Regions from separate parts of the Streptomyces sp. NPDC050549 genome, predicted to be linked through region 2. Evidence: riboswitches for the same ligand, from Rfam matches in the RefSeq annotation. Region 2 holds a riboswitch; the other holds the start of a gene.

Region 1 (4,185 bases), on a different contig from region 2:
CCCGGATGACATCGCTGTCGGAGGCTTCGACGACTCGGCGGCGGCCACCGCCATCACCCCGGCCCTCACCACCATGCGCCAGCCCTACGACCGCATCAGCGCCGAAATGGTCCGGATGCTCCTGGCCCAGATCGCCGGAGAGGACACGGCGGGCGTGATCCTGCCCACCGAACTGGTGATCCGGGACTCGGCATGACCGCCGTAACTGTCAAACCAACCGGAACTCGGGTCAACGTATGTGAAGGCAGCAGCCGTCCGGTTCGTGTCGAGTCGGTGGGGCGTTCCATCCGTATTCTCTGATCATGGCCGCACCCCTCGCATATGCACTGATCGCCACCGACCTGGACGGAACGCTGCTGCGCGGCGACGACACACTCTCCGACCGGTCCCGCACCGCACTCGCGAGGGCCGCGGCGGCCGGCGCCCGGCACCTGGTCGTCACCGGCCGGCCCGCCCCGAGGGTGCGACCGCTCCTCGAAGACCTCGGCAGCAGGGGGCTCGCGGTGTGCGGACAGGGCGCGCAGTTGTACGACGCCGGCGCGGACCGTCTGCTCTGGTCGGTCACCCTGGACCGGGAGTTGGCGGAGACCGCGCTCGGCAAGATCGAGGCAGAGGTGGGCCAGGTGTACGCGGCGGTCGACCAGGACGGAGTGGACGGCCTCACCCTCATCGAGCCCGGCTACCTGATGCCGCACCCCACGCTCCCCGCCGTACGGGTCGGCAGGCGCGACGACCTGTGGTCCGAACCGATCAGCAAGGTGCTGCTCCGTCACCCCGCCCTGGAGGACGACGAATTGGCGTCCACGGCGCGCTCGGTGGTCGGTTCTCTGGCCTCGGTCACCATGTCGGGCCCCGGCACCGTCGAACTCCAGCCACTCGGCATCACCAAGGCGACGGGCCTGGCCCTCGCCGCCCGACACCTGGGGCTGCACCCCTCCGACACCATCGCCTTCGGCGACATGCCGAACGACATCCCGATGTTCGACTGGGCGGCCCACGGGGTGGCCATGGCCAACGCCCACCCCGAACTCAAGGCGGTGGCGGACGAGGTGACGAGGTCGAACGAGGACGACGGCATCGCCGTGGTCCTGGAAAGACTCCTCGGCGAAGTCTTTTAGGGGCGCGGGGAACTGCGCGACCAGCCACGACGGCGCTGCACTCAAAACACAACCCGTCGTGGCTGATCCAACGTTTCTAGTAAGCCCCGTAAACGTTGTCGATGGACCCGTACACCGCCGCCGCGTAGTTGCAGGCAGCCGTGATGTTCGCGACCGGGTCGTACGGGTCGAACGAAGTCCCGGCAACGTGATACGCGTTGAACGTCGGGTCGATCACCTGGAGAAGCCCCTTCGACGGAGTACCCGCCGCCGCGTTGGAGTCCCAGTTGTTGATCGCGTAGGGGTTGCCGGAAGACTCGCGGATCACGTTGCGGTAGATCCCGTTGTACGTCCCCGGAATCCCCTTCTGCGCCATGATCGCGAGCGACTCGCGGATCCACCCGTCAAGGGTGTTGGGGTACCCGGCAACCGTGGTCGACGAGGTCGTGGCGGCCGACGCGGTGCTCGCACCGACGATCGGCAGGGCGAGGATCGCGGCACCGGTGCCGGCGACGGCGAGGGTACGGACGAGTCGGGCGCGGCGGGACTGAGCGGATGCAGGCATGACGAGGTTCCTCTCCGTCGCCTGCGAGGTGAGCTGTCGGGTTCGGGCTGGGAGGTGCCCGGCCGCGCCCTCACGGACGTGACTTAACCCCAAGCCGTCCCGGTCGCAGCGACCGGTCCGGCGACTTACCTGGGTCCCCCGCTCCTGCCGTGCGAGAAGTTCGTGACTGGGATGCCGGGCGGCGGCAGGATTCGGCGTTCCGCTCGACAGGCCGGGAAACTATGCGAGAGCACATGTCCGGAACAAGTGGCGGAATCACACCTAACCCCTATTGACCTTGGTCTGAGACGTATGGGGCACTTGATCCTTTGCGTGAGCCAAGGTTCAACTGTCAATCTCCGCAAGGGGAAACACGAACGAACCGGGACGCGGGTCACGCACAGAAATACGTGACCCAACTCACGGCAGGATTAAGAGCGGCAAATCGGGCATTCATCCTCAACTGGCGGTTCTCGGAATCCTTTTCTCCCAAGTACGGTGAAAGATCACTTCGCTGCCCTCGGTGCAGATCACCTCGTTCGAGGTAATAAAGTCCGTTTCGTCGCACGTGATCTCCGACCGCGTCCGCACGGTCGTGTCCCATCCCAGCTCCGGCCGATGCAGCCGGATCGTCCAGTCGGACCGCGTACGGGCGGACAGCGGATCCGACTCGTCGATCGTGTACGTCTCCAGCGCGTCCTCGGTGAACTCGAGCCCGTCCGGATACACACGCGTGCCGCCGTACCGGGGATCCACCTCCAGTCGCCACTCACCCTTCGCGACATCCCGCACCACCAGCCGCTCGGGCCGCGGCTCGTCCAGCGTGGCCGGGTGGTTGACCCCGATGGGCGCGGCCTCCTCGGGCTCGTCGAACCGAACAGCGGAACCCAACTCCTGCTCCCGTACCGGAAGTTCCAGCGCACTCCCCTCCGGATCCAGCGTGAACCCCGCCCCCGACTCCGGCTGCGGCCAGATCCACGGCCAGTACGCCGACGACACCGCGAGCCGGATGCGATGGCCCGGCGGGAACGCGTGCCCGATGCCGTTCAGTTCGAAGGTCACGTCCTCCGCGGCACCCGCAGTCCACGGCACCGCCCGGTCCCGCCCGTGCCGAGCCGACAGGTTGAGCACACCCCGGGTGACCAGCGTCGAGGAACCGTCCGGGGCGACATCGCACAGCCGGGCGACGACCTGCCCGCGCTCCACCTCGCTCGTCAGCCGCAGCCGCACCCTCGGCCGCCCCAGCACCCACGTCTCGGCCGGCACCTCGAACTCGAAGCACGCCGACCGCGCGTCCTCGTCCCGCTGGTCCGGCGGCAGATCGGCGTCGTTCCCGCACGGGAAGAAACGGCCCGCGTCCACACCGGTGTGCATGGGGGAGCGGACCGGAACGGGCGCACCCCGGAGGCCGTACGTCGTCGTCTTCACGTGCGGCGAGGGCCACGCGGGTTCGCCGACCCAACGGCCCGGCAGGGTGTCGTAGACCGTGGCCGGAGGATGCGAGTCGCTGACGTAGGCCCGCAGCGGAGGCTCTCCCATGATTCCGGTGTCGATGCCCTTCAGCCAGTGGTCCCACCACCGCAGCGTCTCCTGGAGGAAGCCGATCGCGGGGCCGGGCGGCAGACCTCGGTCCGGGTACTGATGGGACCACGGCCCGATCAGGCCGCGTACCCGCTCCGGCGGGAGGTGTTCGACGAGCCGCAGGACCGTGTCGCGGTACGGGTCGTGCCAGCCGCCCACCGTCAGGACGGCGGCCCGGATCGCGCCGTAGTCCTCGCAGATGCTGCCGTGCTTCCAGTAGTCGTCGCGGAGCTGGTGGGCCAGCCAGGTGTGGATGAACGGATCGATCCGCTCCAGGCGCTTGAGCCACATGTCGCGCCAGATCAGGCCCGCGTACTCGGGGTCCGGCGGGCGGGCGACGAAGGCCAGCATGGTGGCCGCCCAGGCGTGCAGGTCGACGGCGAGGGCCGAACCGCCCATGTAGTGAACGTCGTTGTCGTAGCGGTCGTCGGTCGAACAGACGGTGACGATCGCCTTCAGCGGCTCCGGGGCGAGGGCGGCGATCTGGAGGGAGTTGAAGCCGCCCCAGGAGATGCCGAACATGCCCACCTTGCCGGTGCACCAGGGCTGCGCGGCAAGCCAGTCGACGACCTCGACGCCGTCGGCGAGTTCCTGCGCGTCGTACTCGTCGCCGGGCGCGCCCTCGCTGTTGCCGTGGCCGCGCACGTCGACCCGGACGGAGGCGTAACCGTGGCCCGCGTACCAGGGGTGGCGCTGGGCGTCACGTGGCGCCGTCCAGTCGGTCAGGCGGTACGGGAGGTATTCCAGGAGCGCCGGTACGGGTTCGTCCGTCAGCGGGCGCCAGACGCGCGCGTAGAGCCGTGTCCCGTCGGACATCGGGATGCGGATGTCCTCGTGGGCCGTCTCGTGGGGGAAGGACGTACGGATGCGCATGAGGGGACCCCTGGGTTCAGTGGACCGGGTGCATGGTGCGGCGCAGCCAGGGCGCGGAGGCCATCACGGCGAGGCCCGCGGCCACCGCGA
Region 2 (4,185 bases):
GGGACCACAGGTCGAGCACCGGGCAGCCGTAGCGGTCGGCGATGGCCCGCACATGTCCGTTGTAGGTGGCGATCTTGCCGCGCAGATGCTTGAGGACCGGCACACCGCGGGTGTCGAAGCCGGTCGTCACCAGGACGCTGCCGACGGCGGAGGTGAGGTCGGCGACCGCGCGCTCGAAGCGCTCGGCGACCTCGTCGGGGTCGGTGCCGGGCCGGATGATGTCGTTGCCGCCCGCACAGAAGGAGACCAGGTCGGGGCCGATCTCCTTGGCCCGGGTGAGCTGGTCGGCCACGATCTGGTCGAGCAGTTTCCCGCGCACGGCGAGGTTGGTGTACTCGAAGTCGCCCTCGGGCCGCCGGTCCGCGAGCAGTACCGCGAACCGGTCGGCCCAGCCGACCATCGCCCCGTCGGGACCGGGGTCGCCGACGCCCTCGGTGAAGCTGTCCCCCACCGCCACGTACGACCCGATCACTGATCTGTTGTCACTCTTCGAATCGTTAGCCACGGCAACCATAGTTCACCCTGGAGTGTGACCTACGCGATCGTAATATGGGGTTGACGGACGGTGAGATAAGCCACTCGTAAAGGGTTGCCCAAAGTCGGAATAAGCCCCTGGCCAGGGGCGTTGACCCCGGGAACTGCCCTGCGCCGGGCTCCGGAGTCAGCCGACGGTGACGCCGTGCGAGCGGAGGTAGGCGACCGGATCCACGTCCGAGCCGTAGTACGGAGTGGTCCGGATCTCGAAGTGCAGGTGCGGGCCGGTGACGTTGCCGGTCGCACCGGAGAGGCCGATCTGCTGGCCCTCGGTCACGGTCTGGCCGGCCGAGACGGACAGCTGCGACATGTGGGCGTACTGCGAGTACTCGCCGTCCGCGTGCCGGATGACGACCTCGTTGCCGTAGGCGCCGTCGTAGGCCGCCGAGACGACCGTGCCCGCGGCGACCGCCTTGACGGTGGTGCCGGTCGGGACGACGAAGTCGACGCCCGTGTGATAGCCGCTGGACCACATGCTGCCCGCGACGTGGTAGCCGGTGCCGATGGTGCCGCCGGTCACGGGGAGGGTGTAGCCGCCGGCGGTGCTGGTGGTGTCGGCACTCTGCGTGGCGGTCGTCTTCTTCGACGAAGAGGAGGACGACGAGGAGGACGAACCGGACGACTTGGTCGTGCTCGTCGTGGCCTTCTTGCCGAGGGAGAGCTTCAGGCCCGGGTGGATCAGCGACGGGTCGGCGCCGATGGCCTCGCGGTTGTCCTGGTAGATCTTCTTCCAGCCACCGGTGACGTCCTGCTCGTCGGCGATCTTCGCGAGCCAGTCGCCCGCCTTCACCGAATACGTCTTGACGCCCTCGGTCTTGGCGGTCGCCGCCTTCTGCGCCACCGTCCCCTCGGTTGCCGGAGCCGCCTGAACGGCCTTTTCCGGAGCGGAAGTCGAAGTGGCCGCATGGGCACCGGTGGCTCCCATGAGCGGAAGGGCGAGCGCGGCGCCGCCGGTTCCGGCTACGGCTATCGAGCGGGTGAGGCGCTGGGACTTGGGACGGCGGTGCTTACCCTTCGCGGGCATGACGAATTCCTCTCCGGCGCCTGCGAGGTGAGCTGTCGGGTGCGGGCTGGAGATGCCCGGCCGCGCGCTGGTCGCGGCTTTACCCCAAGCCCGTTCCGGAGACCGGAACAGGCGTCCTACCTGTGGGTCCCCCGCTCCTGCCGCATACGGGTGGGTGTGTGCGGAGTCCGGTCGGCGGCAGGATTGGGCGTCCGTCCGGATTGGTGGCGAACGTAAGCGAGGAAGACGCAAAGGGACAAGCAGGAGGTTCCACGGTTTTGTCTTTCTTGTGATCTCCTGTGGGAATTCACAGTCACCCTCCGTGAATTCCCACCCGCCTCCTCCCTCAATTCCCCTGGAAAAGCATGTCAATTACGTGAACATGACGAGCGACGTACGGTCACGGATATGACGCTGCTCACGTACAACCCCTCAGCTTCCCTTATTCCAGAGCGAGTTGTAACGAAGGCTGCAATTCGGGCAGAATGCTCAGATGTGACGCAGCCGGAGAACCGTCGCATCGAGGTCACCGCGCAGCCCGGTCCGCAGCCCGTGATGCAACAGGACCGCACCTCGGTGGACTTCGCCCGTTTCAAGGCATTCGTACGATGCCGTCGGGTCGAGCCCGCGCAGCCGGAGCGCCGGTACCGGCTCGCCGTAGTGCTGCGCCTGGAGCAGTGCGAGGACGACGCTCTCGTCGCCGCGCGTGTACTGCACGGCGCTGAGTCCGCCGGTCGGCGGGCGCAGCCGGTGGAGGTCGCCGTGCTGCACGAGCGGCCGGATCTCCTTGTAGAGGGCGATCCACTCGCGGGCCTCGGCGAGTTCCTCCTCGGTCCACTCCGAGAGGTCGCCGCCCACACCGAGGACGCCGGCCATGGCGCTCACGAACCGGAAGCGCAGGCTGCTGACCCGGTCGTTGAGCTGGGTGTTGGGGCTGTCGGTGACCCAGGCGGCCATCACGCGCGCGGGGTGGATCTGGCTGAAGCCGTGCTGGATGGCGAGCCGGTCGAGCGGGTCGGTGTTGTCGGAGGTCCACACCTGGTCGGTACGGCTCAGGATGCCGAGGTCGATCCGGCCGCCGCCGCCCGAGCAGGACTCGAAGGCCACACCGGGGTGGGCCGCCCGCAGCCGGTCCAACAGGGCGTACAGCGCGCGCACATGGTCCACCCAGAGGCGTTGCGGATAAGCGTCGCCGGGCCAGCCCGCGTCGGTGAAGCAGCGGTTGAAGTCCCACTTCACATAGTCGATCGGGGCGCTGGAGAGGAGTCCGTCGAGCTGCTCCCAGAGGTACTCCTGGACGTCCTCACGGGCCAGGTTGAGGACGAGCTGATTGCGGAACTCCGTCCGCTTTCGTCCCTCCTGGTACTGCACCCAGTCCGGGTGGGCGCGGTACAGGTCGCTGTCCGGGTTGATCATCTCGGGCTCGACCCAGATGCCGAACTGCATGCCCAGTGCGTGGACGCGGTCGGCGAGCGGCTTGAGGCCGGCGGGGAAGCGGTCCGGGTTGGGGGTCCAGTCGCCGAGTCCGGCACGGTCGCTGGTGCGGGCGCCGAACCACCCGTCGTCGACCACGAACAGCTCGACGCCGGCCGCCGCCGCACGCTGCGCGAGGACCTCCTGCTGCTCCTCGGAGATGTCGAACTGCGTGGCCTCCCAGGAGTTGTAGAGCACGGGCCGGTCCCGGTCGGCGTCCGGGATGACGTACGTCCGCTGGTAGGTGTGCCAGGCGCGGCTGGCGCCGCCGAAGCCGGCGTCGCTCCACAGGGCCGCGAAGAGGGGCGTCGTGAAGGACTCCCCGGCCGCGAGGCTCAGCAGCCCGGACTCGTCGTACCCGGCGCCGCCGGTGATCTGCACGCGCGCGTCCGGGAGCTGGGCCACGGCGATCCGCCAGGACCCCGACCAGCCGAGGGCGCAGCCGTAGACCTCGCCGCGTTCCTCGGTCGCGTCGGTGTCGAGGGCGACCCAGGGAAGGTACTGGTGTCCGGTGTGGCCGCGCCGGCTGCCGATGACCTTCTCGCCGTAGGTGAGGGGGGAGCGCACCAGCCGTGACTCGGCGGCCCAGCGCCCGTGCACGTGCGACAGCTGCCACTCCTCGCGGTCGGGCAGCGTCCAGGTGGCGGAGTCGGCGCGCAGCAGCTCCAGCGGCTCGGTCCCCTCGTTGTCGAGGACCGTCCAGCGCTCCACGACGTCACCGCGCGTCCGGTAGTGCAGGGTGATCGTCAGTCCCGCGTCGCGGAAGCGGAGCCGCAGTTCGTCGCCGTCCGTGTCGTGGCGGTCGAAGGACCACTCGGTGCCGCGCCGCTCCGGCGTGCGCACAGACAGGGCGGGCCGGACGAAGCGGGGGCCGCCCTCGACCGGGTACTCCTCGCGTCCGTCGAGCGGGGACTCGAAGGAGGAGCCGCCGGGGAGCGGACGGGCGGCGAGTTCCTCGGCGTCGGCGAGCGCGATACGGGGACCCCAGTGGAGATGGAGCAGTTCGTCGCGCTCGGTGAGATGGACGGCGTAACTGCTCGTGGGCCCGGACAGCACCCACGTACGGCCGTTCTCGGCGGTCTCCAGCATCAAGTCCCTCACAGATTCGAACAAGTCCACTCAAGCGCCAACATCATCAATGGTGCGGGACCTGCGAGGCAACGCCTGTGGAGAAC

What was found. A riboswitch is a leader RNA that binds a small molecule or an ion and turns the genes downstream of it on or off. The one in region 2 is predicted to bind cyclic di-AMP.
Region 1: another riboswitch for cyclic di-AMP. It lies ahead of AB0I51_RS08815 (transglycosylase SLT domain-containing protein); the one in region 2 lies ahead of AB0I51_RS20770 (LysM peptidoglycan-binding domain-containing M23 family metallopeptidase).

What each region holds. Positions count from the first base shown of each region.
Region 1 covers NZ_JBFAJD010000004.1:186,206-190,390, reverse strand. Annotated here, with positions in the region: gene AB0I51_RS08825 (LacI family DNA-binding transcriptional regulator) at 1-196, shown strand, start outside; gene AB0I51_RS08820 (HAD family hydrolase) at 303-1,118, shown strand; gene AB0I51_RS08815 (transglycosylase SLT domain-containing protein) at 1,195-1,662, opposite strand; cyclic di-AMP (ydaO/yuaA leader) riboswitch at 1,668-1,869, opposite strand; gene AB0I51_RS08810 (CocE/NonD family hydrolase) at 2,101-4,095, opposite strand; partial or broken gene AB0I51_RS08805 (peptide MFS transporter) at 4,112-4,185, opposite strand, start outside.
Region 2 covers NZ_JBFAJD010000013.1:107,283-111,467, forward strand. Annotated here, with positions in the region: gene AB0I51_RS20765 (SGNH/GDSL hydrolase family protein) at 1-472, opposite strand, end outside; gene AB0I51_RS20770 (LysM peptidoglycan-binding domain-containing M23 family metallopeptidase) at 662-1,558, opposite strand; cyclic di-AMP (ydaO/yuaA leader) riboswitch at 1,563-1,725, opposite strand; gene AB0I51_RS20775 (alpha-galactosidase) at 2,027-4,099, opposite strand.